One region of the Bacillus sp. KH172YL63 genome, then DNA from elsewhere that is predicted to be linked to it. Evidence: a T-box and tRNA genes for the amino acid it is inferred to sense, from the RefSeq annotation. Region 1 holds a T-box; the other holds one or more tRNA genes.
The links. The T-box of region 1 lies ahead of tyrS (tyrosine--tRNA ligase). A T-box ahead of a tRNA ligase gene usually reads a tRNA of that ligase, here a tRNA-Tyr.

Region 1 (15,252 bases):
TGTATTCGTGAACGTTCCTTCTTTCTCCACGCTTGGCACTGCCGGGAGCACCACATCGGCATATTCTGCCGTTTTTGTCAGGAAGAGATCCTGGACGACAAAGAATTCAAGCTTTTCGAAGGCGTCTGTCACATAGTTGATGTTGGAATCGACGATGCCCATATCTTCTCCGGTGACGTATAAGCCCTTCAGATTGCCTTCATGGATTTCCTCCACCATTTCGTGGTTATCCATGCCGGTCTCTTTCGGGAGATCCGTTCCCCATGCCTGTTCGAATTTACTCCGGACTTCAGGGTCCTCCACGCTTTGGTAGCCTGGTAATGCATTCGGCATGCTGCCAAAATCACTTGCTCCCTGCACATTGTTATGGCCGCGCAGCGGATAGGCGCCGGCACCTGGTTTGCCGTAGTTTCCGGTTACGAGCAGCAGGTTGGAGATAGCTGTGGATGTATCGGACCCCATTTGATGCTGTGTAACGCCCATTGCCCAGCAGATCGCTGTTGAACCGGCCTGATGGATCTGCTTTGCGACGGTTTTCAGATGTTCTTGTGAAATCCCTGTTCTTTCTTCCGCATATGTCATCGTAAAAGGAGAGAGGCTTTCATAATACGCATCGAAGTCATTCACCCGGTTCGCGATGAAGTCCTTGTCATGCCATCCCTGGTCGATGATGTATTTGGTGATGGCAGATAACCAGACAAGGTCGCTCCCTGGCTTCGGATGGATAAAGAGATCTGCTCTCCGGGCCATTTCATGTTCACGTAAATCGGCAACAATCAATTTTTGGCCGAACAGCTTGTGTGCACGTTTCACTTTCGATGCAAGGACAGGATGGGCATCGGCCGTGTTGGTCCCGATCAGCATGACCAGGTCAGCCCGTGCGATATCCTCCATCGAACCGGCATCGCCTCCGTAACCGACGGTTCTGAATAAGCCTACCGTAGCCGGTGTCTGGCAATATCGGGAGCAGTTATCTACATTATTCGTCCCGATCGCCTGTCTTGCCAGTTTCTGCAGAAGATAAGCTTCTTCGTTCGTCGCTTTGGAAGATGCAATGAAGCCAAGGGCGTCAGGGCCGTTCTTGTCTTTGATTTCCTTGAATTTCGCCGCCACATAACTGAGTGCTTCTTCCCACTCGACTTCTTTGAAATGATCTCCTTCACGGATGAGGGGACGGGTGAGACGCTTCTCGCTGTTCACATGTCCATAGCCGAATTTCCCCTTCACGCAGGATGCGATCCCGTTGGCAGGTGCTTCTTCGGTCGGGGCCATCTTCAATATGTCCCGTCCTTTCGTCCATACATTGAAGCTGCAGCCGACCCCGCAGTACGTGCAGACGGTTTTGGTTTTCTTGATTTGGTCTTCCCGCATCTGGGCTTCAGAATCAGACACGGCGAAAAGAGGACCGTAGCCTGTCTCTACATTTTTTGTAATGTCAATCATCGAACGGAGCAGGCTCGTGTTATAGCCTGTCATAAATCCTGCTTTTCCGAGCATGTCATTTTCCATGAGGGCGTTGCACGGGCACACCGTCACGCACTGACCGCAGCTGACGCAGGAGGACTGGTCGATCGGCACGTCCTGATCCCAAATGACCCGGGGTTCCTTGCGCTCCCAGTCGATGGACAGCGTTTCATTCACCTGGATATCCTGGCACGCCTCCACGCATTTTCCGCAGAGGATGCATTGATCCGGGTCATACCGGTAGAACTGGCCAGAGAAATCTTTCTCATAGGGCTTCGCCTCGAACGGTTTGATCTGGTGCTCAAGCCCCATCATCGCCACCGTATTATGAAGGGTGCAGTCTCCGTTGTTTTTCTCACAGACCGTACAATACAATTCATGGTTTTCTAGGATGTTATCCATCGCTTTAAAGCGGGCGTCTTTTACGTGGGAAAGTTCCGTTTGAATGTCCATTGCTTCCTTAAGCGGTGTCCCGCACGCCCTTTTCAGGTCGCCGTTAATGGATACAATGCACGTATCGCAGGTTTCGATGGGACCGAGACTTTCCTGATAACACACCTGTGGGATCTCGACCTTCTGGGCGTTAAGAAATTCAAGCACACTCAACCCGGCCGGAGCCTCATATTGAGTGCCGTTGATATAGACTGATACCTTATCTTCCATTTGAAAAACTCCCCCTCTTTACTTCGATAAGTGGATGCCGGAATATGTAGGACTGCATCAAGTGCCGTGTGCCGGGCATAGCCACCTGGAAAGAAAAAATAAATTCATCATATTTTGTTTTCCCTATTAAATAGGAAAAGAAAACATGAAAATGAAAATTAAACCAAAAAATTGTCGGAAGGAGGGAGTGGAGACAGATTGCTATATAAAAAAGCCGAACGATCACATTGGATGACCGTTCGGCTTTGCGATTCTATTGATAATTGATGACCGCGGGACTCGGGTCCATTTTCAGCACTTCTTCAGGTGTCAGGACCGGGAGATCTTTCTCGTAGAAAATCTTGAAAGCCCCGTACTGACCCGGTTCATCCCGTATGTATTTCCGGTAGAGTGCCAGTTTGTCGGCAGCTGCGCCCCAGCCGTCAAAATTGATGGCGACTTCGACATTGTCTGTCGGCTGTATCGCGTCTTTATGGGTAAGGACGGGACCGGTGAATTGGTGGACGAGGACGAGTTTATCCGGCAGGTTGTTCTTTTCCGTGAGCGCTGACAGATAGTTGACGGCCTCCTGGATCTTTCTGCCGTCAACCTGGCCGAGATCTTCACCTGGTTTCTCCCCGTCAGCCACATGGAATTCCGTATCGATCGCCAGGTGGACATGGGGGAGTTTAAGCCATTTCTCTACCATTTTCACCTGCTCCATGACGGTATCCTTGCCGAGCTGGATGTCGAGGAGAACAAGGGCGTCGTGCTTCTTGGCAAGCTCAACATACGTTTCGATATTCTCTTCGGATGTCATCCGCACATAATCACCGTCAGGACCCGGTTCGTTCTGGGCCATCGTGGTGATCAGTTCGATCGTCGGGACCGCCGGCCGGTCAGGGTCCAGGTCCGAATACACCTGTGTTTGTTCTTTCAGTTTTGTTATGTATGCTTCAGGTTCCAGCTGTCCGAGGATCCCCATATGTTCAGACGCGGGCGTCCCGTAATAGGTGACGAGGCGGTGGTCCTTCAACGGTCCGTCTGATGGGTCTTCCATGCCGTCTTTCAGCGTCTCGCCGAGAGGGACGGACCTTTTAGGTGCGTCTTCACCTTCTTCTTTAAGTGTATCCTCCAATGCCACGGCTTCTTCAGCTGCTTCCAACGGTTGATACGGGTTCTGCTGTTCCTTTTCAGGGGGTTTCTGCTTCGATTCTTTCTTTGGCTCTTCCTGTGGCGTTTCTTTTGTCGAAGTAGGGGCGGCACATGCCCCGAGTAAAAGCGGTATGGTTAATACCACCGGCAAATATTTCTTCATTGCCTCACACATCCTTTTTCTTAGAAGAATATGGAGGAGTTTAACACATTTTCCTCCATAAGAAAGCTATGTAAAAGAATTGATAGGGAATTGTAACCCAATAGTAAGTGAAAAGCCCGCAGGGAACAGTGCGGGCTTTTGTCTATCATTCTATGATTTAGCTCGACGGCTTCTGCCTGAGCTGCTGCCGGATCGCATACAGGGCCTTCTCTACGGTTTGCTTGTTCTTTTCCGTGATTTCCTCTTTCCTCGGAATCGGCTTGTAGATGCCTGGTTCATCCATCCATGCAGTCGGCAGGGGGACACCTGCCTTGCTCTGCCACTTCTCCGTCCACGTTGCCGGAAAGGAATCGGCGAGGTCGGTCCTGCCGGCCATTTCAAGCCAGATCATGCTCCAGGCCCGGGGGACGACCCGCCAAATGTCATAACCGCCGCCCCCGACCGCGATCCATTTCCCGTCGCAGTATTCATGGGCGAGCTCATGTGCGATCCGGGGGATTTCCCGGTAGATGTTCATCGTCGCAGACAAATGGGTGAGCGGATCATAATAATGGGCGTCGGCGCCGTTTTGGGTCAGGATGACATCGGGCTTGAAAAATTCAATGATTTCCCTGAACGATGTTTCATACGCTTCGAGCCATGATTCATCCTCAGTGAAGGCGTCAAGGGGGATATTGAATGAATAGCCGTATCCTTTTCCGTGCCCCCGCTCATTGATATTGCCTGTACCTGGGAAGAGGTAGCGGCCGGTCTCATGGATCGAAAGCGTGCAGACGGTCGGATCATCATAGAAGGACCACTGGACCCCGTCCCCATGATGGGCATCGGTATCCACGTACAGGACCCGTGCCCCGTACTTTTCCTGCAAATAGCGGATGGCGACGGAGCTGTCATTGTAGATGCAAAAGCCAGAGGCCTTTCCTTTGAATCCGTGATGAAGACCGCCACCAAGATGGAGGGCGTGCCGGGCTTTTCCGGTCATGACCCAGTCCACTGCCGTCAGGGCACCGCCTACAAGATAGGCACTCGCTTCATGCATGCCCTTGAACATGGGGGTATCCTCGGTCCCGATCCCGAATCCTTCTGCCCGGTCTTGAGGGAGCTGGCCGACACTCGCCTGTTTGACAGCGTTTACATAATTGGGATCGTGATTAAGAAACAGCTCTTCATCGGTCGCCACCCGGGGAGGGACGATCTCGGATGGCTGAAGGGCATTGATTTCTTTTAACAAATCCATTGTAAGCGTCAGACGGGTCTGATTGAAGGGATGCTGATCAGAGAAGCGGTATCCGAGAAGCGCATCTGAATAAATGAAGACTGCTTCCCTGGTCATGATGAGATTCCTGGCATGTTTGGCCATAACACGTCATATCCTTCTTTCTTCAAGTCATTGATCACGTTCATCGGATTCATCGTCCGCACCCGGAAAACGAGGATTTTATATTGTTCATCTTTTTTATCCGGATAAACGAGGACGCTTTGGATATTCGAATTGTTCCGTCGGATGATCCCGGCCACCTCATAGAGGATGCCTGCTTTGTGGGGGACCTTCACTTCTATTTGGGAGCCGGGCTGATGGGCGCCTGTCAGCTGGATGAGCGTATACAAGAGGTCGGTTTCGGTAATGATTCCGACGAGCTTCTTCTCCTTCAGAATCGGAAGGCAGCTGATGCGGTGTTCATAAAAAAGGGCTGCGACCTCTTCGACAAAATCCAGTGGATGGCCGGTGATGACTTCTGTCTTCATGATGAACTTCAAAGGGTTCTGAAGTTCGACCGGATCCGCACCTTTATGGAAAATCGAAGGGGTCCCGTCCTTCACATCACGGTCACTCACAATCCCGACGACTTCCATCTCATCATTGACGATCGGGATGTGCTTGATCTTTTTTTCCCGCATTAATCCAATGGCTGATTCAATCGTGTCGTCAGCCTTCAGTGTAGCGATTTTCGTTTTCATTATTTCTTCTACAATCACGTTCTCCACCCCTTTAGAAAACTGTCAGAAATCCTTAATACATGAAGCGATTCATAAATCGAAGCTGATCGAAGCGTTGAATGGAATCCGGGTCCACCCGTTTGCCGATCCTTGCCATCAGGCAGTTGGCTGGATGTGAACTGATTTCAGGGTCGTCGGTTGCATAGTATTCCAAACCGCCGGCGTTCATCATCTTCTCCATCACTTTCCGGTATTCCCAGACGTTGAGTCCGGTCCCTTTCAGATCCCAGTGCCAATAATATTCGGTCGTGATGACGATGAAATCTTCCATATTGTCATCCATCATCGATACTTTTAATAGATTCTTCCCGACTGCCGCCCCGCGGAATTTCGGGATCACCTCGATGGCACCGAGCTCGATGAGGTTTTCCATTTTTCCCTGTGACCAGCGTTCGAGCGGGTCAGGATATAAATATGTAACGTACCCGACGATCGTGTGATTGTCCCGTGCGATCAGGATGCGTCCTTCCGGTAAACCGGCGATCTCAACCAGCGCCTTATGCTGCTGATGAGGGGGCCTGAAAGCGACCAGGTCCTCATGGAAATCGAGGCGGGACAGCTCCTCAGCCGAAATCGGACCTTCAATCACGATGTTGCCTTTTGCTGTTTTTAACTCTGTTGCATTATAGGTTTTTTTCAATTTCATCTGGACACCACCTAAAGATATTCCTCATGTCCATTATACATGAAATTGGCATATATAGAGCGCTTTCACAAAATTTTCAGACGTTTAGAAAAGATTTATGGAAGCGTGGAGGCCCGTTGAACAGAGGGTGAGACCTGTAAATGCCACTGGCAGATTTTTTAAAAAATTGAGAAAATATTATTTTTATACTATAATAAGATTGTAATTTCTTACATAAAGGGGATGCGGTATATGAAAGTGGAAGCGTTACCAGTGACAAAGGGAAGCTACAATCTTGAAAGCTATGAAAAGACCTATGCATCATTCGATTGGAAGGATGCGGAGAAAGAATTTTCATGGGCGGAAACAGGGCGTGTCAACCTGGCACACGAAGCCATCGACCGCCACGCGGCTTCTTTCAGGAAAAATAAAGTCGCGCTTTATTACCGGGATGCAGACCGTGATGAAAAATATACTTACGCGGATATGAAGAAATTGTCCAACAAAGCAGGGAACGTATTAAAGCGTTTCGGGGATGTTGAAAAAGGGGACCGGGTCTTCATCTTCATGCCAAGATCACCGGAATTGTATTTCTCCGTATTGGGTGCGATCAAGCTCGGCGCCATCGTCGGCCCGCTCTTTGAAGCATTCATGGAAGGAGCGGTAAGGGACCGTCTTGAAGACAGTGAAGCGAAGGTGCTGATTACGACGCCTGAACTGCTGAAGCGGGTACCGGTCAGCGAACTGCCGAACCTGAAGCATGTGTTCCTTGTAGGGGAAGACATCGAGGAAGACGACGTGCATGTCGACTTCATGGCTAAATTCGCAGAAGCAAGCGATAAGCTTCAAGTGGAATGGGTAGACAGGAATGACGGCCTGATCCTTCACTATACGTCAGGATCGACCGGCAAACCTAAAGGGGTGCTCCACGTCCACAATGCGATGATCCAGCATTATCAAACGTCCAAATGGGTGCTTGACCTCCAGGAAGAAGACGTGTACTGGTGCACAGCCGACCCGGGCTGGGTGACGGGGACTTCCTACGGTATCTTCGGCCCGTGGCTGACCGGTGCATCGAATGTCATCGTCGGCGGCCGCTTCAAGCCGGAAAACTGGTACAAAACGATCGAAGACTACGGTGTGACCGTCTGGTACAGCGCACCGACCGCCTTCAGGATGCTGATGGGTGCAGGGGACGAAGTCGTGAAGAAGTTCGACCTGAGCTCACTCCGCCATATCCTGAGTGTCGGAGAGCCGCTTAATCCGGAAGTCGTCCGCTGGGGAATGAAGGTATTCAACCTCCGCATCCATGACACATGGTGGATGACGGAAACCGGCGGACAGCTGATCTGTAACTACCCAAGCATGGAAATCAAGCCAGGCTCGATGGGGAAACCATTCCCGGGCGTGAAGGCCGCAATCGTCGATGACCAAGGGAATGAAGTGCCGCCGTACCGGATGGGGAACCTCGCCATCAAAAAAGGCTGGCCTTCGATGATGAACCAGATCTGGAATAACCCGCAAAAGTATGAATCCTACTTCATGCCGGGTGACTGGTATGTATCCGGGGATTCTGCCTATATGGATGAAGACGGATACTTCTGGTTCCAGGGCCGCATCGATGATGTCATCATGACGTCAGGAGAACGGGTAGGACCTTTCGAAGTCGAAAGCAAGCTGGTCGAGCATCCTGCTGTCGCAGAAGCAGGCGTGATCGGAAAGCCTGACCCTGTCCGAGGTGAAATCATCAAAGCATTCATCGCCCTCCGCGATGGATACGAAGTGACGGACGAATTAAAAGAAGAAATCCGCCAATTCGTCAAAAAAGGGCTCGCTGCCCACGCAGCCCCGAGGGAAATCGAATTCCGCGACAAACTGCCTAAAACCCGCAGCGGTAAAATCATGCGCCGCGTATTGAAGGCATGGGAATTGGATCTGCCGACAGGTGATTTAAGTACAATGGAAGATTGATAGAATGAAGGCCTCCGGATTGCGGGGGTCTTTTTTTTGTGGGAGTTGGGAAGAAGGGGGGCTGCCGGGTGGATGGCTGATTGATTTGGGAAGGGGGAGGATTGGAAGTGTCCGTGTGGAAGATTGATTGATGGGGAAAAGCGGTAAATTGAACGATTTTGTCCGAAAAGGGTGTGAATTAGTAGAGTTCATGCTTGGAATCTCGTGAATTTAAGTATAGTCCTTTAAAAAATCAAACTATAATTGGTTTTTTGGAGGGTTCATACGTCGGGACGCAAGGCGTGTCCTGATATATGAGCCGGATTTGGGATTTATGAGCTGGTTTCCAGATATATGAGCCCGATTCAAAATATATGAGCGGCTTTTCTGATATATGAGCAGGCTCTCCCGATATATGATCTCTTTGTCGAAAAATCGTGAGGGCTGCCGGCTTCAAGCGACATCATTGACATTCCAAATGTCCGGTTCCCCCCACCGACCAGCCGACAACCAGCCACACAAAAAAAACGAGAGAAAGCCAAAGCTTTCCCTCGTCTCATAAAAGTATTCAGTTCTGTTCAGCAGGTGGATCCGGTTCGGCAGGCGGCTGTGTCCCGCCGTCGCCTCCGCCATCTCCGCCTCCGTCATCTGCCGGTGGTGGCGGCTCCGGTTTGTCCGGTTTTGGTGGAGGATCGGCCGGTTTGTCACCAGGTGGTTTCGGATCCGGCTTTTCAGGTTTAGGCGCTGGCTTCGGTTCAGGCTTTCCGATCTGTACCGTGTTGGAATGGGCGGATTCTTTGCCGGCTACATCGACTGCAACCACATAGTATTCACCGTTTCCGACTGATACGGCATAGCTTGCGCCTGATTTGACGCTGCCGACTTTGCCGCCTGATTTTTTGTAGACCCGGTATCCGACGACGTCACCGCTTGCGGACGGGGTCCACGTGATCTTGTTTCCATTTCCGCTTGCTTTGACGGTTCCCGGTGCGGCACCGTCGTCTGAAATTTTATTTTCTGCGATGAGGACGTTTTTGAAACGTTCATCGCCTTCTGGAATCAGTTTGTCTGGATTTCCAGGTACAGCACCGAAGATGTTTTTCACAAAGTCCGGGTTTAGGATGACGCCAGGCTGTGAGAATTCTGCCGGTGTGTTAGGAAGTGCCAGATATTTCTTTCCGTTGACCATGACGTAACGGCTCATGAGCAGGCTGTCGTCTGTCTTGGTCGGGACGTATTTGGCGTTGAACAGGTCACTCTTCACGAGTCCTGCCTGACTGCACGCTTCTGATGGAAGCAATCCTGAGATCGAACAGAAGGATCTTCTGACAACCCCTTCAGGCTGCTGGAATCGTGCATCCGGATCAATCAGTTCCGGTGCGAGCGCTCTTGTGTCATTCAGCAGGTATGACCATAAGCGGATGTTCCGCAGTCCGTAATGTCCGTACTGTGCACGTGAGCCGGCTGTGTTCAAGGAAGAAGGTGTGTCATATCCGAACCATGTACCGAATGTGATGCTCGGATTGGATGCGACGAACCAGTGGTCCTTGTAGTCCTGACTCGTCCCTGATTTTCCGGCCCAGTCTGATCCGAAATTCAGGAAGGTTTTTGCATAGCGTCCTGTTCCTAGTGAATGGTTCAGCGTATCCCTCATCATATCGATTGCGAGATAGGCCGTTTGCGGACTGAATACATCCACAGGATCAACTTTGTGCTCATACACGACATTGCCGTCTTTGTCGACGATCTTGTCGATCATATAGGCGTCGAGGAACTTACCGCCGTTGGCGAATGTTGTGTAGGCATTGACGTTTTCTTCGACTGTCACACCGGTCGTTGTGGCACCGAGTGTGAGGGACAGGTTATTGTCATATCTGCTGGAAAGGGAAGAAAAGCCCATCTTCAGCAGGAATTCCTTGAAAGGATTTCGGTTGTAAATGTTCGCATACGTTCTGACGGCAGGGAGGTTAAGTGATTCTGCAAGGGCATATCTTGCAGGGAACAGTCCCCGCTCCCGGAATGAATAGTTCTCAGGTGTCCAGCCGTTGATGTTGACCGCCACATCAGGAATCGGTGATCCCGGTGAGATGTAGCCGTATTCGAGTGCCGGTGCGTACGCAAGCAGCGGTTTCATCGTCGAACCGTTCGATCTGTGTGACTGGGTGGCATGGTTGATCTGCTCCAGTTTGAAATCACGGCCGCCGATGAAGCTGATGATGCGTCCTGTTTTATTTTCGATCATCATTGCGCCGACCTGGACCGGCTGCTCCACTTCTACTTCTTCTCCGGTTTCTGGATCCGTTTTAGTGATCGTCTTGGTTGGTCCGTACATTTCGTAGGCGTCTTTTGTTTTCTGCATTTGATCATAAATCTTTTTATTGATGGTCGAGTGGATCTCGTAGCCGCTTTGGCGTACGTTCCGGTCGGCAAGCGTCCGGTATTTGTCTTCGAGCTCATCATTGTTCTTAAGATCTTCTTTTGAGTAGCCGTCTTTTTCAGCAAGGACGTTCATCATGATATCGACTGCACGGCTTTCAAGCTCGGCAGTCAGCCATGGATACTGCTCCTGTGGTGATGGCTTTGGTTCGACGAAGTCTTTCGTGATGTCATAGGCGACGGCATCGTCGTATTGCTTTTGGGTGATGTAGCCTTCCCGGTGCATCCGGTAGAGGACCGTGTTTTTACGGCTCATCCCGGCTTCGAGATTTTCTTTGACTTCACCGTTGTTCTTGAATGGTGTGTACGAGAACGGTGCCTGTGGAAGTCCCGCGATGAAAGCAGCCTGTGGCAGGGTTAAATCCTTTGCTTCCACGCCGAAGATCCCTTTGGCAGCTGACTGGACGCCGGCGATGTTTTGACCTGATGAATTACGGCCAAGTGTCGCCACGTTCAGATAGGCTTCCAGTATTTCGTCTTTATCGAAGAATCGCTCCAGGCGAAGGGCAAGGAGGATTTCCTTTGCTTTCCGTTCGAACGATACTTCATTCGTCAGGATCTGGTTCTTGATCAGTTGTTGGGTGAGGGTACTTCCACCCGATTGGGTAGATGAATTCGTGAACTCCTGGAGGACGGCACGCATGATCGCTTTCGGCACGACTCCGTTATGTTCCTTGAAATATTCATCTTCCGTTGCAATGACCGCATTCCGCAGATCTTCTGAGATATCTTCGAGCTTCACTTCTTCACGTTCGAGGTCTGTCCGGAGCTTTCCGAGATATACATCGTCGGAGAAGTAAAGGCGTGATGTTTCTTCATAGTTGTAGATGTCCTTTTTCATCTGGTCATAAGGACGGATCGGTTCTTCCTTGACGAGGGAAGCGAAATAACCCGCTCCGACGCCTCCTGCAAACGCAAATCCTAAAATGAGTGTGACAACAAGGATCAGGGACAGGTTCCAAAATACGCCGTATGTAATTCTTGCTCGTTTCTGAAATCTGGTATTTGAAAAGAACCTGATTGCAGGGTCTAATTTTTCGAGTAATAAGTTCCATTTTTCCTTCATATATCATTCCCCCCAGAACATTCCCATTATAGCATATTTACAGGAAGGCTGTGGTAAAAAGTCAAATGATATGGAAGTTTTACAGCAAGTGAAGTTGACTATTATGTGTGGATATGGTAAAAACCTTATATAGTGATAAGAATGAAAGTCCGCTGAAAAGGTGGATTTCAACCATAAATGTGTGATCGCAATGAGAGGAACGAGTAGTCTGCCTTCCCTGTTACATAGAGAGTCAGTGGTTGCTGGAAACTGACACAAATGGCAGATGAATTACATCCTGGAGCTTTTGCTGTGAACCTATAAGTAGCAGCAAACGGTGGAAGCCGTTATCTTCGATGAGTGAAGGATGTATTCCTTAATTTGGGTGGTACCGCGCGACAGCGTCCCTGCATATATGCAGGGACTTTTTTATTGTCTAAAAAGGGTATTGCTGCACATTTTACCAAAAAGGAGGAAAATAGGATGGATTTACTAAAAGATTTGGAATGGCGTGGAATCACGTATCAGCAAACAGATGCTGAAGGACTGAAGGACGTATTGAATAAAGAGAGCATTTCGATTTACTGCGGGATCGATCCGACGGCAGACAGCATGCACATCGGTCATCTGCTTCCATTCCTGACGCTCCGCCGTTTCCAAAATCAAGGGCATCGTCCTCTTGTGTTGGTCGGGGGCGCAACAGGCTTGATCGGTGATCCGAGCGGGAAGAATGAAGAGCGTAAACTGCAGACGATTGAAGCGATCCAGGGGAATGTGGCAGCCATCAAGAATCAGCTTGAGAGCATCTTTGATTTCGAAGGTGACAACGGTGCGGTCATGGTGAACAACTACGACTGGATCGGCGCGATGGACGTCGTCACGTTCCTGCGTGATTACGGTAAGCATGTCGGGGTGAACTACATGCTCGCGAAAGATACGATTTCATCCCGCCTTGAGTCTGGGATCTCTTTCACCGAGTTCACGTACACGATCCTGCAGGCGCTTGACTTCAACCACTTGTATGACAACTACAACTGTAAGCTTCAGATCGGGGGAAGCGATCAGTGGGGCAATATCACGACTGGTCTTGAACTGATCAGACGTACACATGAAGAAGAAACGAAGGCATTCGGATTCACGATTCCGCTTGTGACGAAAGCAGACGGGACGAAATTCGGTAAAACGGAAAGCGGAGCGGTGTGGCTTGATCCGAAGAAAACGTCTCCTTACGAGTTCTACCAGTTCTGGATCAATGCTGCAGATGCGGACGTGGTGAAATACTTGAAATACTTCACGTTCCTGTCTCATGAAGAAATCGACGCCCTTGCACAGTCTGTTGAAACCGAGCCTCATCTTCGCAAGGCGCAAAAAGCGCTCGCAGAAGAAATGACGAAGCTGATCCACGGTGAAGAAGCCCTTGATCAGGCGATCCGCATCACCCAGGCGCTGTTCAGCGGTGACATCAAGTCATTATCTGCTTCTGAGATCCTCGAAGGATTCAAGGATGTCCCTTCATTTGAACAGGCAAAAGGAGAAGAAATCGGTTTGATCGACCTTCTCGTCAACGCCAAGATTTCTCCTTCCAAGCGTCAGGCCCGTGAAGACGTAGGAAACGGTGCGATTTACATCAACGGAGAACGTGTGACTGATCTTCAGCATGTAATGGGTGAAGCCGACAAGATCGAAGGACAATTCACGATCATCCGCCGCGGAAAGAAGAAATATTTCCGGGTTCAGTACGTATAATAGAAAATAGAATCTATCAGTGCGGTATCCGTTCTTGCCATGAGAGCGGGTGCCGTGCTTTTTTTACCTGAACCGCCACTCATATTACTGTAAATGGGAGTTTGGTCGGAGTTGTCAACAGGGAGGATATGTGGTTTAATATCGTTAGCCTTTTGTAAAACGTAACGATTACGATTATGGGCGGTGGACGACTTAATGCTTCAACAAGAATAGGGAAAGGATTTTATTTATCTTTTAAATCGTAATGATTTCGTTTTATTGAGGTGACCTCAGGAAAAAAGATCTATTTCCTAAAAATTTCAATTTATCTTCACAACCGGCTTGTACAATGACAAAGGTAGGGAGGTGAGTGTTACACGCTGGAGGCTATACATAACTGAAAAGGATAGAACGATTCATAATTTATATTTTAAAAATCGTAATGATTTCGTTTTATTACTTAGAAGGGGAACTACAACAGATTGAGGTGAAGCGTGATGAAAACGAAATATGAACTTCTGTGCGCGCTGCAGGTCATTGAGTTCGAGATTTCACTGCTCGCAGATTACTCAAGGGAATGTGATGAGTGTTACGAATTGTTGAGGCAAAAACTTGATGAGCTGTGTGGGTTCATTAAAAGTGAAGAAAATGACGGGAGGTGGAAAGAGTGGGGCTCGCTGCATGAAATCAAGGAGCTGTCTGAGAAGTTGAGAGAAACGTCAGTGAGTGCGTTGTGTGACATGGAGAAATATCAGTCTCTCTCTGCAGGGCAACGGAGTCTTGGACGTTATTTGTCTTCCCTTTCAGAATCGGTCAGGGAAGAGTACCGCCAATATCATATACATAGTGACTCAAAGGTGCTGTTCATCGGCTCCGGGGCATTTCCGACAAGCGCACTCACGATGGCGCAGGAAACCGGTGCAAGCGTCATCTGCCTTGATTTCGATCAAGAGGCGATCACGTTGTCGAAGGAAGTGGCAAGGCTGACAGGGCTTGAATCCCAGCTGTCTTTCCTGCACGGGGAAATTCATCAATATCCTGATTTGAATGGGATTACACACGTATTTATCGCTTCACTCGTCAAAAACAAACTCGAAGTGATTGAAGAACTGAAGGAAAAGGTGGAAGAAGGGGCGAAAGTGGTCGTCCGCTACGGGAACGGTTTGAAATCCGTATTCAACTACCCCCTTGAGGAGACGTGTTTGAACGGATGGAGTCAAAGCCTGCAAGAGGGTGATGCCATTTACGACACGCTCTTATTGGTCAGAACAAATGAATGGACAGAAGAAAGGGCGTGAGAGAGTGGAACATACATTAATTATCGGGGCCGGTCCTGCAGCTGTCCAGACGGCGGTACTTGCAGGACGTGCCTGGAAGGGGGACGTGTCGGTCGCAAGCCGCCCCGGCAGCCGGTTCAGGAAACTGAAGGAGAATTGCGTCCTGAAAGCAGAGGCGAAGGACAGACCAGCCATGTCAGGAGAAGTGAGCGTCTCACGTTATTACGATGGATTTACGAAAGTCCCTGACCGGTATTCTACAATTATTCTTTGCACACCGGATGACGCGTATGGTGACATCCTCGAGTCGCTTGAAATCCATAAGCGATCACGGGTGCAAACGGTCATGCTGCTGTCACCTGGAATGGGGGCAAACCGGGCGGCGGAGAGCATCATTCGGCATCAGCAGGTGGAAGTCATCAGTCTGTCAAACTACTATGCTGCAACAAAGTTTAAAGAGAATTCATTCATCGCTTTTACAAAAGCCGTCAAGAAAAGGATATATGCAGCATCCAACAGGACCGGGACCGGGCTGGAAAAGGTGAAGCAGTTATTGGGTCCAACCGGTATTGATGTAGTGGTGAAAGACGCTCCGATTGAAGCTGAGTGCAGAAACATTACGACATATGTTCATCCCCCGTTCTTTATAAATGACTTCTCGCTGGATGAGACGTTGGCCGAAACCCGGTCGGTCAAGTCATTGTACAAGCTGTATCCGGAAGGGCCTGTCACTCCCTCGGCCATTTCTGACATGGTCAAGCTGTGGAAAGAA
Region 2 (15,252 bases), 1.1 Mb from region 1:
GCCGTCCGGACCGAAGAATTTGATTCCGTTATCTCCAACAGGGTTATGGGACGCGGAGATCATGACTCCTGCCTGAGCCCCCAATGCTTTTGTTAAATATGCCACACCCGGCGTTGAGATGACGCCAAGACGCATGACTTCAGCTCCGATTGATAGAAGTCCCGCTACCAGTGCACCTTCAAGCATATGTCCGGAAATCCGGGTATCCCGACCAATCAATATTTTGGGACGTGTAGCATCCTTTGTCAGAACATATCCACCGAATCGTCCAAGCTTAAATGCTAATTCCGGTGTCAGTTCCGTATTCGCTACACCTCTTACTCCATCAGTTCCAAAATACTTACCCATTGTCATTCTCTCCTTTTTACAGCCCTTATGCTGATGTGTTCTTTTCTTTGATTTCTATTTTTACGGTTTTGTGCGATAGGGTCCATTCTATATTGTCCGGTCCATCTGCATCTATTTCGACTTCATGTTCACCAGGCTCAAGCCCAGAAAGGTCGAGGGCGAGGGAGAAGTCTTCTTTCGTGACATTGTCCACTTCCCCGTTCTGACCTTTCAGTGCCACGTCGACGACGCCGCCTTCAGGTGACATGATCATATAGTCATAATCGTCGCCCAGTCCTTCAGGTTTGATTTCAAGCCCTGATAGATTCTTCTCTTCGGTCGTATCCACATCCACCTTGATCTTCACTTCCTCAGGAGCGACTTTATTCAAGCCTTCCTGCAGGGAAAGAGGAACCGTGATGGTTGAATCCTTTTTGATTTTGGAAAGGTCGATCTCAGCCAGCAATTCATCGACTTTGTCGAGAATCTCCTGTCTTCCGAAAATCGTTGCCTCTTTCGGTTCCACGGAGATGGATTTCAACGTCGTGCCTTTTGGCAGGCTGCCGATTTGTTTCACGGTCACCGGTACACTCTTGCTCGGGTTGACAACCGATACCGTCACATCCACCACTTCAGGCTCAATCTTCACATTCAGCTTATTGTATTCACGGTCTAGCACCTGTACGCGGGCTTCCCGTGTCACATTTTCATTGATCTCCTCATCAAGATCAAGTGTGGCGATCACATAGGCGATCCGCTCCACTTCTTCCTTGGAGCCAGTCACTTTCACTGTCTTCGGATCAACGGCAAGGCCTTCTGCTTCATAACCGTTTGAGAGGCTGCTGTCGTTGAACTTAGGTTCGATCGTGAATTCCTCTGTCACTTTTTCCCTTACGGATATGTTGGCAAAATCGGGATCAAGCTTCACTTCCAGTTTTTCATTCATATTTTGAATCTGGAGTTCGACTCTGTGTTCACCGATCTCAATATCATTCAAGTCCACATATACTTGAAAATCCTTCAACGTCTTCGTTTGCTGTACGATGGCTTTAGAGCCTTCAATGGTCACATTCACCGTATCAGGCAAACCGGACACTTCAAGATTCTCACTGTCATAGAACACCTCAAGCGGCACATCCTGGATCGTTTCAATCGCATTCTGAGCGTTCCCGCTCCCATTGTTGGCAGTCTTCTGAATATCATCGAAGTTGACCGATAAATAGAGGATGAACGCCAATAACAGTCCGACGATCCGCATGAACCAACGACTTTCCATGAATTTATCCATTTTCTTTCTTCCCCCTAAAGCTCCATTTCGTTGAGGAAGCATTCGTTTTATCGCCAATGAGCTCTACAGTCAGGATTTCTTTGAAGCGCTCCAAAGAGAGGTCGCGATGCAACTCTCCATTCTTTGTAATGGAGATGGCTCCCGTTTCTTCTGAAACAACGATCGTGATACTGTCGGTCACTTCACTCACACCAAGCGCCGCCCTATGCCTCGTTCCAAGCTCCTTTGAAATAAAAGGGCTTTCCGATAAAGGCAGATAGCAGGCCGCCGCTGCGATTTGGTTCTTCTGTATGATCACCGCTCCGTCGTGGAGAGGTGTGTTGGGGATAAAGATGTTTATGAGCAGCTGCGACGTGATCTTCGCATCGAGCGGGATACCGGTTTCGATATAATCACTCATCCCTGTCTCCCTTTCAAGAGTCAAGAGTGCCCCGATCCGGCGCTTTGCCATATAACTTACGGCTTTTGTCATCGATTCGATCATCTGTTCCTGCTCTTCCTCTTCCTGAAGGCCCGATCTTGAGAACAGGCGCCCCCTGCCGAGCTGTTCAAGCGCCCTGCGGAGTTCAGGCTGGAAGATGATGATGATGGCAAGGAAACCCCATGTGAGGGCTTGTTCCATCATCCAGCCCAGCGTATCAAGTCCAAAGATACTGCTCAGGCCCCTGACGATGATGATGACAAAAATACCTTTTAATAACTGTACTGCTTTCGTTCCTTTAATCAGCATGATCAGTTTATAGATTACAAACCATACCACGAGTATATCTACAATATCAGAGACATAATCCAGCGCGGAGTAATCCGAAAAAATATCGATAAACGGCATATTACATCCTCCAATAGCTTAATCGAAAGCGTAAGCCGCCATGTGTGGCTTCTCCATTTTCGTAACGTTCCTATTATAGCACATTTCATCACACTCAAATGAAAGACACCCACGGCCCCATGACTCTTTCTTTCTCTATCATGGACTCACGTTTTTGCATAAAAAAACTGACACGGAAATCTAAAGTGTCAGCCCTTTTGGGGACGGACCTTCGTTTCCATCCCCCTTATTTTATCTTACTTTTCTTCAAGTTGCGAATTTCCCCAATCCAACGTATCTTTAGCCCCTTTTTTAATCTGGTACCAAAGCCACTCGAACGCTTCGTCGATTTCATGGATCTCGCCTGTCACACTCCCGGCTGAAGCCAAATACTGCTTTCCGTTGATGACTGTGACATTCCCGGTCACTTTTCCTTCTATTTTCACATCGCCGTTACGTACCATGAGGTCCCCATTTACGACTTCCCCTTCAGGGACGACCACCGTATGATCCTCCACGACTAATTTCGCATTTTTCGTAAAGGAGAAATCCTGATCATCATTCCATGAAGTAAGGAAACTTCCGGTCATGAAGAACAGGAATAAGGCGGCTGCAGTGAGCAGCGGGTGATGGCGGAACCATCTTTGCACCCCGACCTTTTTCTTCTCTTTCGGCAATCTGGACATGACTTTATCGGTGAAATCTGCAGGCGCACTGATATGGGATGTGCTCTGCACGAACGCAATCGCTTTTTTCAACTCATGGAAGTGATGCTGGCATTCGCTGCATTCCTGCAAATGATGCTTCAACATTTCTTCTTTCTCTCTATTTAAATCTCCATCTAAATAATCGTGCATATACTCGATGATTTCTTCAGGACAAGGTTTCATATTCACTCACCCTCTCTACAGTGATCGTAATTGTTTTCTGAGAGCTTCACGCCCTCTATGTACCCGTGTTTTGACCGTGCCAAGGGGCAGGTCCAATATCTCGCTTATCTCTTGAAGAGGCAGCTCCTCGATGTATTTTAAAACGATGACCGATCGATATTTCTCCGGCAGCTTCGAAATTTCCATCTGAATCGTTTCCTGCAGCTCCATATTCTCTACTTCATCTTCAGGGAGCTGTACATCCGCAGCGACCTGCGAGTACATCGTCAAACCTTCCGTACCTGCGACTTCTGCATCCAGGAAATAGTCCGGCTTCTTCTTCCGTATCCTGTCGATGCAAAGATTCGTCGCAATCCGAAACAGCCACGTAGAAAACTTTCTCTTCTGATTAAAGGTTTCAATATTCACAAACGCCCTGATGAATGCTTCCTGGGCAATGTCTTCCGCCTCATGACGGTTCCCTAGCATCCTGTAGCAGATTTGGAACACTTTATCCTTATAAAGTTCAACTAATTCTGCAAAGGCGTTCTGATCACCTTTCAACACTTGCTTGATCCGCTTTTTCACTAATGCTTCCATTTCACAACCTCCGCTCTATGCGGCTATATTTATATACGCAATACCCTATTAAAAGGTTTCATTTTTTTTATAATATAATCCTAACAAATTTTTGCGGATGTGTGTTTACATTTATTAGAAAAGGGGTATAAAGGGACTAATATTTCTTTTGCGGGAGGGGTCAAAATGAGTGGAAGGTTAAATGATTTATTATTTCAGATTGAAGACTGTCGTCGCCAAATGGTCGAACTCGCCCTCAAATCATCATTTGCCGATGAACAAGTCGTTGATTTGAGTACTCGTCTTGACGACCTATTAAACCAATACCAAGTGGTCAAACATCATTGATCGGACAAGCATTAAGGCTGGAAACCCAGAATGGTTCCCAGCCTTTTTTGTTTATCCGTTTTATAAAAGTTTCTCTCCGAATAATGACCCCATCAAGGCAACGGCCACTGTCGCCGTCTTATTCTTCTCATCAAGGATCGGATTGACCTCCACGAACTCTGCCGATGTGATCATTCCCGACTCCTCGAGCATCTCCATCGCAAGATGACTCTCACGGTAGCTGATGCCTCCAAGTACTGGTGTACCGACACCAGGAGCGTCACTTGGATCCAGGCCGTCCAGATCCAGTGATAAATGAACCCCGTCTGTCCGGCCCTTCAAGTAATCAATCGATTCCTCCATCACCTTTGTCATGCCAAGACGGTCAATCTCATGCATCGTATATACCTTGATGCCCTTTTCCTTGATCAACTCCCTTTCACCTTCATCCAGCGAGCGTGCGCCTATGATGACGATGTTCTCAGGCTTGATCTTAGGTGACTGCTGCCCGATCCCCGTCAAAGCTTCATGACCGATGCCAAGACTGACCGCAAGCGGCATCCCGTGGATGTTTCCAGAAGGAGATGTATCCCCTGTATTCAAATCACCGTGGGCATCGTACCAGATGACCCCGAGGTTCTCATAATGTGGTGAAACGCCTGCAAGCGTCCCGATTGCGATACTGTGATCCCCGCCAAAGATCAGTGGGAACTCCCCGCTTCCAATAACATCATCCACCTTGCCTGCAAGCGTCTCACTCGCTTCAGCAACCGCTTTCAAATTACGCAGGTTTGTATCCGGGTTATTATGTACTCGTTCAGCCTGACCGATTTCGATATCTCCAAGGTCACGGATCTCATAACCAAGGTTCTCCAGACGCTCGACAATCCCGGCATAACGGATCGCACTCGGCCCCATGTCGACACCTCTTCGCATTTGCCCCAAATCCATCGGCACACCGATAATTGAAATATTTTTCTTCATCAAAAATTCCCCCTATTCTAAATATATCTACCTCTATTGTATCCATATATGGCTCGATGACTCAACTGGACAAGATTGTGTATATATATGCGGGAGTGGGGGTTACATAAACTGATGCTTTTTTAAAAGGGATTGGGTTGGCGGTGGCGGTTTTGAAAGGCTGTTTTCGTAAACATTGTGGCTTTTAAAAAAGTCAGATGCGGTTGATTTCCGCTCCAGATGCTCGCTTTCCGCGGGGTTGGCGATGAGCATCTTCCGCTCCAATCAACCATCGAGGATAAAAACCGGAAATTCAATGAATTAACTGCTTATTCATTTTTTGAAGAGTAGTGATTAACGTCAATGAAGCACATTGCCCTTGATTCATTGCTATGGGAATTTTTTCATTCCATAGTCTCAAATTCCCGAAGATGCTCACATGTTCGTCTAATAATAGCAACAATCTATGCGAACAGAGCCTTTTGAAAATATATCTGTATTTTTGAAAATAAGTCCCTCGTTTTGAAAATAAATCCGGATTTTTGAAAAGAAGTTCCTCGTTTTTGAAAATATACTCTGATTCTAAGAGAGAAGCCTCTCCCTTTTGAAAACAAACACCTACAAATCAATAACAATCAGCACTCATCTCCACCAGCGAGCACAAAAACTGCAGATAACTCCCCCGTTTAAACCTATATAAACAAAAAAACCTCAAATCTCCTGAGAGATTCAAGGCTTAATCATGTCGTATGTATGGTGGAGCCTAGCGGGATCGAACCGCTGACCTCCTGCGTGCAAAGCAGGCGCTCTCCCAGCTGAGCTAAGGCCCCATAAATATCAATGTATAGAGAAATTCCCACACCAAACGATGTGAGAAATTCTGTGATGAGCCATGAAGGATTCGAACCTTCGACCCTCTGATTAAAAGTCAGATGCTCTACCAACTGAGCTAATGGCTCGTAAATGGCTGGGCTAGCTGGATTCGAACCAACGCATGTCGCAGTCAAAGTGCGATGCCTTACCGCTTGGCTATAGCCCAATATTGACTTGAATGGCATAAAAAAGGGACATTTATAGGATGTCCATTTTACACATGAATATACAAAATGGTGGAGGGGGGCAGATTCGAACTGCCGAACCCGAAGGAGCGGATTTACAGTCCGCCGCGTTTAGCCACTTCGCTACCCCTCCAGCTAAAAAAATGGTGCCGGCAAGAGGACTTGAACCCCCAACCTACTGATTACAAGTCAGTTGCTCTACCAGTTGAGCTACACCGGCATATATGGTTATCAAACATTATAAGTAAAGATGGTGGAGGATGACGGGATCGAACCGCCGACCCTCTGCTTGTAAGGCAGATGCTCTCCCAGCTGAGCTAATCCTCCGGTATGTAATTCGTTTAGAAAAGAAAATGGTGACCCATACGGGATTCGAACCCGTGTTACCGCCGTGAAAGGGCGGTGTCTTAACCGCTTGACCAATGGGCCTTACTATAAAAAGAATAAAAGCTTCCAACCGGGCTCGAACCGGTGACCTCTTCCTTACCATGGAAGCACTCTACCTGCTGAGCTATGGAAGCAATGGCTCCGCAGGCAAGATTCGAACTTGCGACCGATCGGTTAACAGCCGATAGCTCTACCACTGAGCTACTGCGGAATGATATTGCCTGGCGACGTCCTACTCTCACAGGGGGAGATCCCCCAACTACCATCGGCGCTGAAGAGCTTAACTTCCGTGTTCGGCATGGGAACGGGTGTGACCTCTTCGCCATAGTCACCAGACTAATTGCTTACAATGACAAATATTATTATATAATATTTTGTGAAATTTTCAAGGGCTAAATTTAAAAATTTATTCCCTGAAAACTAGATAAAGGATTGATGTCAAGAAAGCCGAATATCAGCCGATTGTTCATATAAATATGACTCTTTGTGGTTAAGTCCTCGATCGATTAGTATCAGTCAACTCCACATGTCGCCATGCTTCCATCTCTGACCTATCTACCTAGTCATCTTCTAGGGATCTTACTCACTTACGTGATGGGAAATCTCATCTCGAGGGGGCTTCATGCTTAGATGCTTTCAGCACTTATCCCTTCCGCACATAGCTACCCAGCGATGCCTTTGGCAAGACAACTGGTACACCAGCGGTGCGTCCATCCCGGTCCTCTCGTACTAAGGACAGCTCCTCTCAAATTTCCTGCGCCCACGACGGATAGGGACCGAACTGTCTCACGACGTTCTGAACCCAGCTCGCGTACCGCTTTAATGGGCGAACAGCCCAACCCTTGGGACCGACTACAGCCCCAGGATGCGATGAGCCGACATCGAGGTGCCAAACCTCCCCGTCGATGTGGACTCTTGGGGGAGATAAGCCTGTTATCCCCGGGGTAGCTTTTATCCGTTGAGCGATGGCCCTTCCATGCGGAACCACCGGATCACTAAGCCCGACTTTCGTCCCTGCTCGACTTGTAGGTCTCGCAGTCAAGCTCCCTTGTGCCTTTACACTCTGCGAATGATTTCCAACCATTCTGAGGGGAACCTTTGGGCGCCTCCGTTACTCTTTAGGAGGCGACCGCCCCAGTCAAACTGCCCACCTGACACTGTCTCCCACCCCGATAAGGGGCGCGGGTTAGAATTTCAATACAGCCAGGGTAGTATCCCACCGATGCCTCCACCGAAGCTGGCGCTCCGGTTTCCAAGGCTCCTACCTATCCTGTACAAGCTGTACCAAAATTCAATATCAGGCTACAGTAAAGCTCCACGGGGTCTTTCCGTCCTGTCGCGGGTAACCTGCATCTTCACAGGTACTATAATTTCACCGAGTCTCTCGTTGAGACAGTGCCCAGATCGTTACGCCTTTCGTGCGGGTCGGAACTTACCCGACAAGGAATTTCGCTACCTTAGGACCGTTATAGTTACGGCCGCCGTTTACTGGGGCTTCGATTCGCACCTTCGCTTGCGCTAAGCACTCCTCTTAACCTTCCAGCACCGGGCAGGCGTCAGCCCCTATACTTCGCCTTACGGCTTCGCAGAGACCTGTGTTTTTGCTAAACAGTCGCCTGGGCCTATTCACTGCGGCTCTCTCGGGCTTGCACCCTACCAGAGCACCCCTTCTCCCGAAGTTACGGGGTCATTTTGCCGAGTTCCTTAACGAGAGTTCTCTCGCTCACCTTAGGATTCTCTCCTCGCCTACCTGTGTCGGTTTGCGGTACAGGCACCTTTTTCCCTCGCTAGAGGCTTTTCTTGGCAGTGTGGAATCAGGAACTTCGCTACTATAATTCGCTCGCTATCACAGCTCAGCCTTCACGATGACGGGATTTGCCTCATCATCAGCCTAACTGCTTAGACGCACATATCCAGCAGTGCGCTTACCCTATCCTCCTGCGTCCCCCATTGCTCAAACGGAAAGAGGTGGTACAGGAATATCAACCTGTTGTCCATCGTCTACGCCTATCGGCCTCGACTTAGGTCCTGACTAACCCTGAGCGGACGAGCCTTCCTCAGGAAACCTTAGGCATTCGGTGGATGGGATTCTCACCCATCTTTCGCTACTCATACCGGCATTCTCACTTCTAAGCACTCCACCAGTCCTTACGGTCTAGCTTCGCAGTCCTTAGAACGCTCTCCTACCACTGACACCTAAAGGTGTCAATCCACAGCTTCGGTGATACGTTTAGCCCCGGTACATTTTCGGCGCAGAGTCACTCGACCAGTGAGCTATTACGCACTCTTTAAATGGTGGCTGCTTCTAAGCCAACATCCTGGTTGTCTAAGCAACTCCACATCCTTTTCCACTTAACGTATACTTTGGGACCTTAGCTGGTGGTCTGGGCTGTTTCCCTTTCGACTACGGATCTTATCACTCGCAGTCTGACTCCCATGGATAAGTCTTTGGCATTCGGAGTTTGTCTGAATTCGGTAACCCGATGAGGGCCCCTAGTCCAAACAGTGCTCTACCTCCAAGACTCTTACACATGAGGCTAGCCCTAAAGCTATTTCGGAGAGAACCAGCTATCTCCAAGTTCGATTGGAATTTCTCCGCTACCCACACCTCATCCCCGCACTTTTCAACGTGCGTGGGTTCGGACCTCCATTCAGTGTTACCTGAACTTCATCCTGGACATGGGTAGATCACCTGGTTTCGGGTCTACGACCACATACTAAAATTCGCCCTATTCAGACTCGCTTTCGCTGCGGCTCCGTCTTATCAACTTAACCTTGCATGGGATCGTAACTCGCCGGTTCATTCTACAAAAGGCACGCCATCACCCGTTAACGGGCTCTGACTACTTGTAGGCACACGGTTTCAGGTTCTATTTCACTCCCCCTTCCGGGGTGCTTTTCACCTTTCCCTCACGGTACTGGTTCACTATCGGTCACTAGGTAGTATTTAGCCTTGGGAGATGGTCCTCCCAGATTCCGACGGAATTTCACGTGTTCCGCCGTACTCAGGATCCACTCAAGAGAGAATGAAGTTTCAACTACAGGGTTGTTACCTTCTTTGACGAGCCTTTCCAGACTTCTTCGTCTACTTCATTCCTTTGTAACTCCGTATAGAGTGTCCTACAACCCCAAGAGGCAAGCCTCTTGGTTTGGGCTACATCCCGTTTCGCTCGCCGCTACTCAGGGAATCGCAATTGCTTTCTCTTCCTCCAGGTACTTAGATGTTTCAGTTCCCTGGGTCTGCCTTCCATACTCTATGTATTCAAGTATGGATATTGTTCCATTACGAACAATGGGTTCCCCATTCGGAAATCTCTGGATCAAAGCTCACTTACAGCTCCCCAAAGCATATCGGTGTTAGTCCCGTCCTTCGTCGGCTCCTAGTGCCAAGGCATCCACCGTGCGCCCTTCATAACTTAACCGAATTGGTTGTTACATAAGGTTTAAAACCTAAAATGGCGATACTCGGTAATTTTCTTGACTATCAATTTATCTTTATCTAGTTTTCAAAGAACAAATTTCTGTCTCAGAAGAGACAAAAAGTTTTGATGATAATTAAACCATCAAAACTGAACAAAACTTCGACTGTCAAACGTTTTAGTAAATCTTCCTTAGAAAGGAGGTGATCCAGCCGCACCTTCCGATACGGCTACCTTGTTACGACTTCACCCCAATCATCTGTCCCACCTTAGGCGGCTGGCTCCAAAGGTTACCTCACCGACTTCGGGTGTTACAAACTCTCGTGGTGTGACGGGCGGTGTGTACAAGGCCCGGGAACGTATTCACCGCGGCATGCTGATCCGCGATTACTAGCGATTCCAGCTTCATGCAGGCGAGTTGCAGCCTGCAATCCGAACTGAGAACGGTTTTATGGGATTGGCTAAACCTCGCGGTCTTGCAGCCCTTTGTACCGTCCATTGTAGCACGTGTGTAGCCCAGGTCATAAGGGGCATGATGATTTGACGTCATCCCCACCTTCCTCCGGTTTGTCACCGGCAGTCATCCTAGAGTGCCCAACTGAATGCTGGCAACTAAGATCAAGGGTTGCGCTCGTTGCGGGACTTAACCCAACATCTCACGACACGAGCTGACGACAACCATGCACCACCTGTCACTCTGTCCCCGAAGGGGAAAGCCCTATCTCTAGGGTTGTCAGAGGATGTCAAGACCTGGTAAGGTTCTTCGCGTTGCTTCGAATTAAACCACATGCTCCACCGCTTGTGCGGGCCCCGTCAATTCCTTTGAGTTTCAGTCTTGCGACCGTACTCCCCAGGCGGAGTGCTTAATGCGTTAGCTGCAGCACTAAGGGGCGGAAACCCCTAACACTTAGCACTCATCGTTTACGGCGTGGACTACCAGGGTATCTAATCCTGTTTGCTCCCCACGCTTTCGCGCCTCAGTGTCAGTTACAGACCAGAAAGTCGCCTTCGCCACTGGTGTTCCTCCAAATATCTACGCATTTCACCGCTACACTTGGAATTCCACTTTCCTCTTCTGCACTCAAGTTCCCCAGTTTCCAATGACCCTCCACGGTTGAGCCGTGGGCTTTCACATCAGACTTAAGGAACCACCTGCGCGCGCTTTACGCCCAATAATTCCGGACAACGCTTGCCACCTACGTATTACCGCGGCTGCTGGCACGTAGTTAGCCGTGGCTTTCTGGTTAGGTACCGTCAAGGTGCCGCCCTATTCGAACGGCACTTGTTCTTCCCTAACAACAGAGCTTTACGATCCGAAAACCTTCATCACTCACGCGGCGTTGCTCCGTCAGACTTTCGTCCATTGCGGAAGATTCCCTACTGCTGCCTCCCGTAGGAGTCTGGGCCGTGTCTCAGTCCCAGTGTGGCCGATCACCCTCTCAGGTCGGCTACGCATCGTCGCCTTGGTGAGCCGTTACCTCACCAACTAGCTAATGCGCCGCGGGTCCATCTGTAAGTGGTAGCTAAAGCCACCTTTCAACATTCCCTCATGCGAGGGAATGAATTATCCAGTATTAGCCCCGGTTTCCCGGAGTTATCCCGATCTTACAGGCAGGTTACCCACGTGTTACTCACCCGTCCGCCGCTGATATCAGGGAGCAAGCTCCCATCAATCCGCTCGACTTGCATGTATTAGGCACGCCGCCAGCGTTCGTCCTGAGCCAGGATCAAACTCTCCGATAAAAGTTTGAATAGCTCTTTAAAAATAAATCTAGAATTAACGTTGACGTATTGTCTTGTTTTGTTCAGTTTTCAAGGTTCAATGTTTGTCCTCTTCCCGAAGAAGCGACTTTATTAATTTAACACATCCGCTGATGTGTTGTCAACTGGTTTTAAAAATTATTTATTGGTGTTTCTTCTAAATAATTCAATGTGTTTCAGCGACGTTTACTACTATAACAAGATTTCAAAACTCGGTCAATACATTTTGTAAAGTTTTTTTCATAAATGTTTCATTTACTACAACGGCTCTTTATTTAAGCGCTCCCGCCGCCTGCAGAACCGCCCAAATTAAAAGCTCCCGCCTTTGTCCAAGCAGAAGCTGTTGTGAATCAGTATGTTTCTTTTTTATTTGCAGCCGTCTTCATATATTTCAAACATTCCTTCTGGCTTGCAAACCGCTTAAAAAGGGAAAACAGAATTTTGTATCGTTCATCCATTGCTCTTTTAACGATATGATCAATGCGAGAATCTTTCAGATCAAACAGTATTTCATCCATTTCTCTTTTCAGCAAATACTCTATTTCTTGCTTCTCTCTGTCATTTATCATTAACCCCAGCAAGTATGTCACCCCTTAATGTTTGTATTTGTAGTTTTTTCCATTAAACGGATTTTATAATCATTTTTTTATGAGTTAGATATTTTTTCCGAGGACATGCATATTCATAGTAGAGATAGACGGTTGAACGGAGGGATTGGATCGTGAATACGTTTTATACGGTAAGGGCAAGTAAATTGAAGCAGATTAGTTTGATCATCGTGATTTCTTTCTTCACTGCATTACTTGTTTACAGCAGCAACCTTTCGACCCTTTCTGTTTTCAGCACTAAGGATGGCCCAAAGGCGATTTATAAAGGGGAAAAAGGGGTCGCTGTGACCTTTAATATCGGCTGGGGAGATGAAAAAGCCAAGCCGATCCTGGAAGAGTTAAAAAAGCTGGACGTCGGATCCGCTACGTTTTTCCTGTCCGGTGCATGGGCAGAGAGGCATCCTGACCTTGTCGAACAGATCGTGAAGCAAGGGTATGAAATCGGAAATCTCGGCTATGCCTATTCCGACTATACAGAAATGGAACCGGCAAAGATCAAACAGGATATCCTGAAGGCCGATACGGTTTTTAAAAAGTTAAATGTGAAAGACGTGAAGTTATTGCGGGTGCCTACCGGACATTTTGACAAAGAAACGTTGAAGGTTGCAGATTCACTCGGCTTGTCGGTCGTCCATTGGAGCGTGGATTCAAAAGACTGGACCAATCCAGGCAGAGAAGAAATCCTGAACAATATTCAAAAGGCGAAAAAAGGGGACATCATCCTCCTGCACGCTTCTGACTCTGCGAAGCAGACAAAAGATGCATTGCCAGCCATCATCAAAGAACTGAAAGGCAAAGGTTCCTTCATTACAGTGTCAGACATGATTTCAAACGGAGACGCCAAGTCATCGCTCATACAGTAAGAAAGCCCGCTGATTTAAAAATCAGCGGGCTTTCTTCTTATCAGCTTTTGATTGATTGCTTCTGTTGTCTTTCCATTTGCGACTTCTCTATGTACTTAGGAAGACGCAGCAGCTGGAATGCGTTACAGGCGAGTAAGGCAAGCAGCATAAGGTAAAGCCACTTCACTGAATTCACAAGCAGGACAGGCAGCCATTCAAGCGTGGTCACGACAATCATAAAAAACAGCGCTGACACAAAAGTATTGGTCTGTGACTGTGATTGACGGTTCTTCATGTAAGCCACACCCAGCCCGACCACGAGAATGCCAATGCCAAGGAGAATATATGGCGTATATGATGCGCCGTCCGTTGCGAACGCCCTGAATCTGAAATAAATCAAATCAAACAGGACAAGGCCGATCAATATGAGCTGCACAGGGTTCCATAGGCTCTTGAACATGCCCATACCAAATTGATGGATGGTCAAGTAAGCGAAATAGCCCATCTGACTGATGACACTGAATGTGAATCCGACGAAGATGAACCATAATAAACTTGATAAAATGCCGATCACGTTACCGTCTTGAAAATAGGGTCCGAACTGATCCCACCGGATGAGGAGAGATGCCACACCGGTTACAGCTCCACCGACCACTAACGTATGAATGAATAAACGAAGCCAATTGCGGATGGTCACTACGATTTTCCTCCAAATATAAAGATATGCACTCCCTTGATTGTACCAACGCCTGTTTAAAAAATCCAGCAGATATCTCAGTGCATATTTTTTTCATTCTTCCTCATATTAAAGGTAAGGGAATTTGTATGGAAGGAGCCTACCCATGAAAAAATATTCCTTGCTTTTACTACTGACGATCCTCCTCCTTTCCGCTTGCGGAGGCGGCGGGGATACAGGCAGTGGCAAAATGGATTATGAAGAAACCAAGAAAATGGTTGTAGATATATTGAAGACCGATGACGGCAAGAAGGCCATCCAGGAAGTGATGTCTGATGACAAAATGAAATCAGAACTGATCATGGACCAGACTGTCGTGACCGAAACCATCTCCAAAACCTTGACGTCCAAAAAAGGGACTGAATTCTGGAAAAAGTCATTCGAAGATCCCAAGTTCGCAGAAGCAATGGCGAAAAGCATGAAGGATGGCAATGAAAAATTATTAAAAGACCTGATGAAAGACCCCGAGTATCAGGGAATGATGATGGACCTCCTCAAGGATCCGGAATTCACGAAAGAACTGACTGAAGCATTGAAAAGCCAGGAGTTCAGGGAACATCTGCAAAAAGTCGTCATCGAAACGTTCGAAAGCCCCTTATTCAAGGCGAAGCTTCAGGATGTGTTGATGAAGGCTGCCGGAGAAATGAAGGACGGCGGCAAAAGTAGTGAAGGCGGCGGTTCTTCCGATGGTGAGCAGGATAGTTCCAGTGATTCTGGAGGTTCCGGCAGCGGAGGACAGTAGGGCTCAATCGTAAAAAAGACAAATGCAGGCTGCATTTGTCTTTTTTGCCGTTTATTATGAAAGTTTCTCAATGACTTTATGGGCGATTTCCCCGTAAATCTGACCGAGTCGGTGATCCTCCCCGTATATGGAAGGAGCAAAGTCCTCTTCATTCCAATCCGGCTGTTGAAGGGGAAGCTTGCCAAGTAAATCGGTACGGAGCTCCTCAGTGAGCTTCTCGCCACCGCCTTGACCAAATACAAATTCCTTCTCGCCGGTCAGCTTGCTTTCGAAATAGGACATATTTTCGATTACCCCTAAAATCTCATGATCAGTCTGAAGGGCCATCGCGCCGGCACGAGCCGCTACGAAGGCAGCCGTCGGATGAGGCGTCGTTACGATGATTTCCTTACAATGCGGAAGCATCGTATGCACATCCAATGCCACGTCCCCCGTTCCTGGCGGCAGGTCTAATAATAGATAATCGAGATCGCCCCACTCTACTTCAGAGAAGAAGTTGTTCAGCATCTTCCCAAGCATCGGCCCTCTCCAGATGACA

Region 2: it encodes a tRNA-Tyr, which carries the amino acid that the T-box ahead of tyrS (tyrosine--tRNA ligase) is inferred to sense. The anticodon was not compared.

The regions. Positions count from the first base shown of each region.
Region 1 is NZ_AP022842.1:3,346,526-3,361,777, reverse strand. Features, by position in the region: gene fdhF (formate dehydrogenase subunit alpha) at 1-2,127, opposite strand, end outside; gene KH172YL63_RS17185 (hypothetical protein) at 2,381-3,424, opposite strand; gene KH172YL63_RS17180 (acetoin utilization protein AcuC) at 3,582-4,757, opposite strand; gene KH172YL63_RS17175 (acetoin utilization AcuB family protein) at 4,754-5,401, opposite strand; gene KH172YL63_RS17170 (GNAT family N-acetyltransferase) at 5,436-6,068, opposite strand; gene acsA (acetate--CoA ligase) at 6,300-8,018, shown strand; gene KH172YL63_RS17160 (transglycosylase domain-containing protein) at 8,566-11,499, opposite strand; T-box leader at 11,681-11,890, shown strand; gene tyrS (tyrosine--tRNA ligase) at 11,962-13,224, shown strand; gene KH172YL63_RS17150 (nicotianamine synthase family protein) at 13,701-14,501, shown strand; gene KH172YL63_RS17145 (opine metallophore biosynthesis dehydrogenase) at 14,506-15,252, shown strand, end outside.
Region 2 is NZ_AP022842.1:168,877-184,128, reverse strand. Features, by position in the region: gene glmM (phosphoglucosamine mutase) at 1-348, opposite strand, end outside; gene KH172YL63_RS01040 (CdaR family protein) at 374-1,615, opposite strand; gene cdaA (diadenylate cyclase CdaA) at 1,608-2,444, opposite strand; gene KH172YL63_RS01030 (anti-sigma factor family protein) at 2,681-3,313, opposite strand; gene sigW (RNA polymerase sigma factor SigW) at 3,329-3,892, opposite strand; gene KH172YL63_RS01020 (aspartyl-phosphate phosphatase Spo0E family protein) at 4,058-4,219, shown strand; gene rocF (arginase) at 4,280-5,182, opposite strand; tRNA gene KH172YL63_RS01010 (tRNA-Ala) at 5,916-5,991, opposite strand; tRNA gene KH172YL63_RS01005 (tRNA-Lys) at 6,048-6,120, opposite strand; tRNA gene KH172YL63_RS01000 (tRNA-Gln) at 6,126-6,200, opposite strand; tRNA gene KH172YL63_RS00995 (tRNA-Tyr) at 6,269-6,352, opposite strand; tRNA gene KH172YL63_RS00990 (tRNA-Thr) at 6,364-6,439, opposite strand; tRNA gene KH172YL63_RS00985 (tRNA-Val) at 6,471-6,546, opposite strand; tRNA gene KH172YL63_RS00980 (tRNA-Glu) at 6,574-6,648, opposite strand; tRNA gene KH172YL63_RS00975 (tRNA-Thr) at 6,668-6,740, opposite strand; tRNA gene KH172YL63_RS00970 (tRNA-Asn) at 6,743-6,817, opposite strand; rRNA gene rrf (5S ribosomal RNA) at 6,826-6,942, opposite strand; rRNA gene KH172YL63_RS00960 (23S ribosomal RNA) at 7,093-10,028, opposite strand; rRNA gene KH172YL63_RS00955 (16S ribosomal RNA) at 10,222-11,768, opposite strand; gene KH172YL63_RS00950 (hypothetical protein) at 12,137-12,367, opposite strand; gene pdaB (polysaccharide deacetylase family sporulation protein PdaB) at 12,508-13,257, shown strand; gene KH172YL63_RS00940 (KinB-signaling pathway activation protein) at 13,298-13,933, opposite strand; gene gerD (spore germination lipoprotein GerD) at 14,079-14,714, shown strand; gene KH172YL63_RS00930 (Mrp/NBP35 family ATP-binding protein) at 14,769-15,252, opposite strand, start outside.